DNA from 2 places in the Synechococcus sp. MIT S9508 genome. Region 1 is predicted to be linked to the other one. Evidence: predicted binding sites of a transcription regulator. Region 1 holds the regulator's gene; the other holds the start of a gene.
What was found. Region 1 encodes NtcA, which controls nitrogen genes in cyanobacteria. Its sites were predicted from a motif close to GTANCNNNNGNTAC; they were not measured.
Positions count from the first base shown of each region.

Region 2: SIB42_RS03055 (anthranilate phosphoribosyltransferase family protein) is a predicted target of NtcA. The motif match lies at 1,727-1,740, and genes of this name have one in related genera.

Region 1 is NZ_CP138941.1:211,942-215,297, forward strand. Features, by position in the region: gene SIB42_RS01205 (cob(I)yrinic acid a,c-diamide adenosyltransferase) at 1-517, opposite strand, end outside; gene rph (ribonuclease PH) at 661-1,386, shown strand; gene ntcA (global nitrogen regulator NtcA) at 1,462-2,196, shown strand; gene SIB42_RS01220 (DUF3084 domain-containing protein) at 2,255-3,356, shown strand, end outside.
Region 2 is NZ_CP138941.1:607,329-610,684, reverse strand. Features, by position in the region: gene SIB42_RS03075 (formate/nitrite transporter family protein) at 1-106, shown strand, start outside; gene SIB42_RS03070 (HEAT repeat domain-containing protein) at 129-848, shown strand; gene cynS (cyanase) at 922-1,374, opposite strand; gene SIB42_RS03060 (hypothetical protein) at 1,325-1,636, shown strand; gene SIB42_RS03055 (anthranilate phosphoribosyltransferase family protein) at 1,792-2,862, shown strand; gene SIB42_RS03050 (GNAT family N-acetyltransferase) at 2,823-3,290, opposite strand; gene SIB42_RS03045 (MFS transporter) at 3,289-3,356, shown strand, end outside.

The sequences.
Region 1 (3,356 bases):
CAGGACGTGCGTCCAGGCTGTCACGCACCTCAGATTCGTTGAGGTAGCCGAGAGCAATGGCCAAGCCAAGTTCATCCAAAACCAACTGATCAAGATCGCCGCTAGCCAGGTGGCGACGACAGATCTGCCAGACCGCTTGGACAGCATCCACCGTTGTGGGGTCAGCTGAGCTGGCCTGATCCGAAAGACATCCCATCACAGCAGGTCTCATCCAGACCATCCGATCGCAGAGAGTGATCGCCGCATTAGGCCCCTGAGCCACACCACCTTTGAGGAACTGCATCACTGCAACACGACTACCAAGCCCAGCAGAACGCAAGGCTTGACTCAAAACTGTCCCGAAACTTCCTCGATAAGGGGCGGTATGCACCTGCAACTGCCCTTCAGGAGCCACCAGATGCAGGGGCTGCTGTGGCTGGAGCGATGGCAGAGGATGCAAACCCGCACGGTTCAGAACCCGATGATCGGCACCGCTCTGCTGGCGGGGTCGATGGCTTGGGCTCAGGCTGGCGGTCATCTCGGTCGCTTCCATGTGACTGGAATCGAATCGATCCAGCGGAATTTGAATCTAGCGGCGAAAGCACAAATCACAATCCCTTTGACACCATCCCTGGTGTCTCTACGCCAACTGGCAGGCTCAAGATCCCGATCCGGTTCCCCATGAGCGAGACCCAGCGCAACGATGGCCGCAAACCCGCCGACCTCAGGTCCTTCTCGATCGACTGGGATCCCATGGGCTTCGCTCTGAGCTCTGTGATCGTGCGCACCGGACGCACCACCGTGCTCTGCAGCGTCTGCCATGAAGAAGGCGTCCCGCGCTGGCGACGGGATCAGGGCCTGGGGTGGCTCAGCGCTGAATATCGCCTGCTGCCGGGATCCACCCCTGATCGCCAGCGAAGGGAACTGATGAAACTGTCAGGACGCACCCAGGAGATCCAGCGCCTGATCGGCCGCAGCCTTCGCGCGGCAATCGACATGAAGGCGTTGGCTGAGAACACCCTGCTGATCGACTGCGATGTGATTCAGGCGGATGCGGGAACGCGGACTGCAGCGATTACGGGGGCATGGCTCGCCCTGCAAAAGGCCGGCGAGCGGCTGGTTGCACAAAATCGCATCAGCACTCATCCGGTCATCAACCAGGTAGCGGCTGTCTCTGTAGGACTGATAGAGGGGCATGCTCTGCTGGACTTGGACTACAGCGAAGACAGTCGGGCGGATGTTGATCTCAATGTGGTGATGAACAACTCCGGCGACCTATTGGAGTTGCAGGGCACTGCCGAAGGTGCACCATTCAGTCGCCAGCAGCTCAACAGCCTGCTGGACCTTGCCGAACCAGGGTTGAAGCAGCTCATGGCTGCACAGCTGGATGCACTGCATGAAGACTGAGCCAGGAGAACCGTGTTCGTTGCTACAGGGTGACCGCGCATCGCTCCTTAACTTCCCCGCATTGATGCGTTGGTCATGGCCGAAGTGATGCGCGGCTTTAGTCGGACTGCTCCCCAGCCTGGGCGGTCCGCAGAAACAAGCCTGACCAATGCGCCCAACCCCGCCAGCCGCACCCTGCTGGAAGTGATCCGTGATCTGGAAGGTGCCAGCACCGAAATGGTGGAACGGAACAAAACCATCTTTTTCCCAGGAGACCCGGCCGAGCGCGTCTATCTGATCCGACGAGGAGCTGTGCGTTTATCGAGGGTTTATGAGTCGGGTGAAGAGATCACCGTTGCCCTGCTGAGAGAAAACAGCCTATTTGGCGTTCTCTCACTGCTCACCGGACATCGCTCCGATCGGTTTTATCACTCCGTGGCCTTCACCAGAGTGGAAATGGTGACAGCCCCAGCGAGCTCTGTACGCCAGGCGATCGAAGCGAACACCAGCGTGGGATTGCTTTTACTTCAGGGTCTCTCCAGCCGAATTCTGCAGACCGAGACGATGATTGAAACCCTCACGCACCGGGACATGTCCTCCCGGTTGGTGAGTTTTCTGCTTGTCCTCTGCAGAGACTTCGGGATGCCTGGCCCCCAGGGCATCACCATTGACCTGCGTTTGTCTCATCAGGCCATCGCTGAAGCGATCGGATCCACGCGTGTCACGATCACGCGTCTGCTTGGCGATCTACGCAATTCAGGCCTGGTCGAAATTGACCGCAAGAAGATCACTGTTCTGGATCCGATTGCACTGGCCAAACGTTTCAGTTAACCCCGCTACAGGTGAAGATGGGCAGCACCTCAGCGGCCTGCCGCATGTTTGACGCACCGTGACCGGCTGGCTGCTGCTGCTTTCCCTGCTGATCCTCGGGGGCGTGCTCTCCACTCTTGGTGACCGACTGGGTTCGAGGGTCGGCAAAGCCCGGCTGAGCCTTTTCGGTCTTCGCCCACGTCAAACCGCGGTGGTGATCACTGTGCTCACGGGGAGCCTGATTAGTGCCTTGTCGCTTGGGCTGATGCTGCTGGTGAGCCGCCAGCTGCGCGTTGGTCTGTTTGAACTCAATGACCTCGAAGCCCGCCTGCGCAGCAGCCGCTTGGACCTGAAGGGTAGCCGCAAGGCTCAGCGCAAGGCACGGCAGCAACTCGAAGAGGCTCGGGCAGATGAAATCAAAGCCAGAAAGATCCTGGCGGATGCGCAGGCACGAGCCGGGGAGCTGCGCAGCACACTTCAACCCCTTCAAGAGCAGACACGCCGACTTGAGGCAGAACGGCAGAGACTCAGCCAGGACGTGCGCAACCGCGATGCGGAAATCCAACGCACGGATGATGAACTTCGAGCAGTGCGTCAACGCATCAGCTCAGGCGAAGCGGAGCTCCAGCAATTGGAGAAGAACCTGATAGCGCTGCGACGTGGAGATGTGGCCATCAGCAGTGGCCAGCCGCTGGCCACTGTCACGCTCAAGCTGGATCGTCCTGATCAAGCCCGGCAAGTGATTGACCAGGTGCTGCGGGAAGCCAATCTGCAGGCTTTTCAGAAGGTTCTGCCCGAACAGGCTCCTGATCGTCAGATCATCCTCGTACCCCGCCAGGACATTGAAAGGCTGGAACAAGCCATCCGAAAGCCTGGCACCTGGGTGGTGCTACTGCGCTCAGCGGCCAATGTGTTGCGCGGTGAGAGCGTGGTGTACGCCTTCCCGGATGTACGTCCCAATGTGGCCATCACCGTTGAGGGAGAAGTTCTGGCCAAAACCACTCTTGCCAGCCAGGAAACGAATCCAGAAGCGGTGCGAAACCGCATCAACCTTCTGCTGGCATCGACTCTGTCGGAGGTGCGCCGAAGAGGGTCACTGAGTCAAGGCCTTCAATTTGATGCCAACGCCGTCAACAGGCTCGCTCGGGAGCTGACCAAGCGCAGCGGTGGACGGGTTGATC
Region 2 (3,356 bases), 400 kb from region 1:
CATGCTCTTTTACAGCACCCACCGCACCAACATCGGTAACGTGCTGCCACGCGAACATGATGACAAACTGGAACGCGAGCTGGCCGCTGAGCTTGGCGCCCGCTGATTGATGTTCTGTGTCTCTACCCGTGAATGAAGCCGTTCTCTGGGAACGGCTTTCAAAATCACGACGTGCTCCTTTGGAGCCCGAATGGCTGGAGGAGGTTTACTCTCCCAGCTTTTCAGTTGAGCTACGCCGTGCGCTATGCGAAAAACTTGGAATGCTGGCTGAACAAGGCTGGCCAATCATTGAACGATTGATTCAGCAGCATGGAGCACTTCCCGATCTTGTACTGGCAGCTGGACTATGCCACCAGCAAGCAGCGAGGGACTGGCTGCTTGATCAACTCAAAAACAGCTCCGAATTAGCTGAAGTCAACCTGTGCATCCTTGAGGCTTTGTCTTGCTGGGGTGCAGATGTTCCAGAACATGTGGTGAAGGAGTGTTTGCATCACCCCGGACAACATCATCGCTTAGCGGGATTGCAGTTAGTGGGTTTCCGCGCTCATAGCCTGAGCGACGAGGAATTACTCGAGTTATGCACTGAACCCCTCAACGATTTCCGCGATCCAGTGGTGATCGCCACGATTCGGGTGTTGCAACGCAGGGATGGGGCGGTAATCAGTGAACGCCTATCGAATCTGTGCAAAACCGGATCCGACGATGTCGCTGCTGCTGCGTTCCGTGCCCTTGGCTGCATCGCAACTCCGATCAGTCAACGTTGGCTGAAAGAGCTCAGCCAAACGCTCAGCAGTGAATCACGCAAACAATTGGCCTGCCAACAATTGCAACAGCAATTTCGAACCTGAGCAAACAAAAGCCCGACAAATGTCGGGCTTGAAAAATTCATGACACTGCTTCAGTGAAAACCAAAAAGTGGAATCACCACTTTTTGTATGGTAAAAACTTTCCGGACATCGTAATCTGAACACGATCACCCTTCGGATCTTCAATTTTGTCCACATCCAGGGTGAAATCGATAGCACTCATGATTCCATCTCCAAACTTTTCCTGAATCACATCCTTCAGCGGCATGCCATACACCTGCATGATCTCGTAAAAGCGATAGATCAGGGGATCGGTTGGAATCACAGGCTCAAGACTGCCTTTGGTCGGAAACTCCTGAATCGCAGCTGTGATTGCGGGGTCCAACGACAGTAAGGACGCCAGCTTCTCCGCCTCATCGGCAGAGGCTGTGGCCTGTCCATAGAACAGAGAAGCAATCCACACCTCGTCAAGCCCAAGAGCCGCCTCAAGATCCGCGAAACTCATCCCTTTCGCTTTTTTGGCAGCCATCAACGAGGCGGTCAATGTAGAGGACGATGGGGCCGCCAGTGATGGCGTGGACATGGACGAAACAGTCATAAAAAATACAAAAAATCCAAAAGAGACTGTCGCGCCTTGCAGCAGAAAACAGCTACAAAGGCAACCAAAACCAAAACCTATTTTGGATGCATTGACTACATCTCGATGGATTCAAAACTGTTCTATTGAATTCACTGAACGTCTGATCGGTGAACACTCTTTTTCGCACACTAGCCACACTGCTGAATCACCAGAATCACAACTCAAGCGTCACCACAAGTTTGGTGCTTGAGCGGCTCTATTACGCCGATGGGCGCCATAATCCCAGCCATCCTCAACATGGACGGTTCGAAGGGCTCTCGATGCTTGCGTGAAACGATCGGTAGCAATCGCTACCCCTGAAAGTGACCTCGCTGCAGAACACTGCATGAAGCGTTGGTACCGCCCTTGACAAGCACTGTCGGCAGCGGCCGCGAACGCTTCAAACAGCACCTACGCAAAGTCGGTAGCGGCGAACACACCAGCAAAGGCTTGAGTCGAGAGGAAGCTGCAGATGCTTTGGCACTCATGCTCAGGGAGGAGGCCACGCCGGCACAGATTGGCGCTTTCCTGATTGCGCACCGCATACGCCGGCCGGAGCCCCAAGAGCTCACCGGCATGCTCGACACCTATCGATCGATGGGGCCCGTTGTTTACAGCCCTACCGATCAGAGAAGACCGCTCTGCTTCGGCATGCCATTTGACGGTCGGACCAGAACTGCGCCCATCTACCCACTCACCAGCCTGGTGCTGGTGGCTTGCGGTCAACCGGTCGTGCTGCAGGGGGGTGACCGCATGCCGATCAAATACGGCATCACAGCCATCGATCTGTTCCGCCTTCTGGATCTGAATCTGGGTGGACTGCCCCTGAGAACTGTTCAGGAAGGATTCAACACACATGGCTTCGCGCTCATCCATCAACCGGATCATTTCTCGATCGCGGAAACACTGATTCATTACCGGGAAGAACTGGGAAAACGGCCTCCCGTGGCCAGCCTCGAGCTCCTATGGACGGCCCACCAGGGAGAACACCTTCTGGTGAGTGGGTTTGTGCACCCACCAACCGAAAGCCGGGCCTGGGAAGCGCTCAGGCTTGCAGGCGAAACCGACCTGCTCACTGTGAAAGGCCTGGAAGGAGGAACAGATCTTCCCATCGGTCGGGCCTGCATCACAGCCCGTGTCCGCGATGGTCAGGCTGAACGTCTGATCCTTCACCCCCGCGATCACGGATGCCACAACGCAGACGTGGTGTGGTCGTCGGAGAGCACCTGGAAGAGCCAGGCCCTCGAAGCGCTCAGCAACCGTGGTCCCCTCAGCGAAGCTCTGCGCTGGAATGCAGGGGCCTATCTCTGGAACGCTGGCCTGAGCGACAATCTCGATTCGGGCATTGCGATGGCCACCACTGCCCTCGAGCAAGGTCGAGCACTGGATCAGCTTGATCAGCTGCGCAGCTTGCCCAGTGCTTTGTGCATCCGATAGCGCTCAAATGGCACTCCAGCGATCGTGATCGTTTCCGGAGCAACCAGGCTCCAGCCATAGCGCTCGAACAACGGACGACTGAACTGACTGGCTTCGGTGCGCAGAGATCTGACGCCATCCGCGATCGCATCGGCTTCAAGTCTCTCTAGGAGCGCTTTGCCGTGGCCCTGACGTGCCGCACGGCCCCGGCAATACAGAAGAGAAAGCCGGTCCTGCGGATAACGCATCGCAAAAGCGGCATCCTCACCACTGATCCAGCCGGAACCCTGCTTCAGGGTTTGATCCAGCACACCAGGCAACCAGGCGAGTGCTGCCCAGGACTTCACCTGCTGATCCGAATACAACTGTGGAGCCTGACTCTCGATGGCATCGGCGTAGATCTCCCGGAGAAGAATCTCGTCAGCAGGAACGATCAAACGCAGGACCATGGCCAGTGCCTATGGGAATGTGAGTCTCACCTGCCCAGCGGCTGCCTTGCAGCAACCACGTGTCCC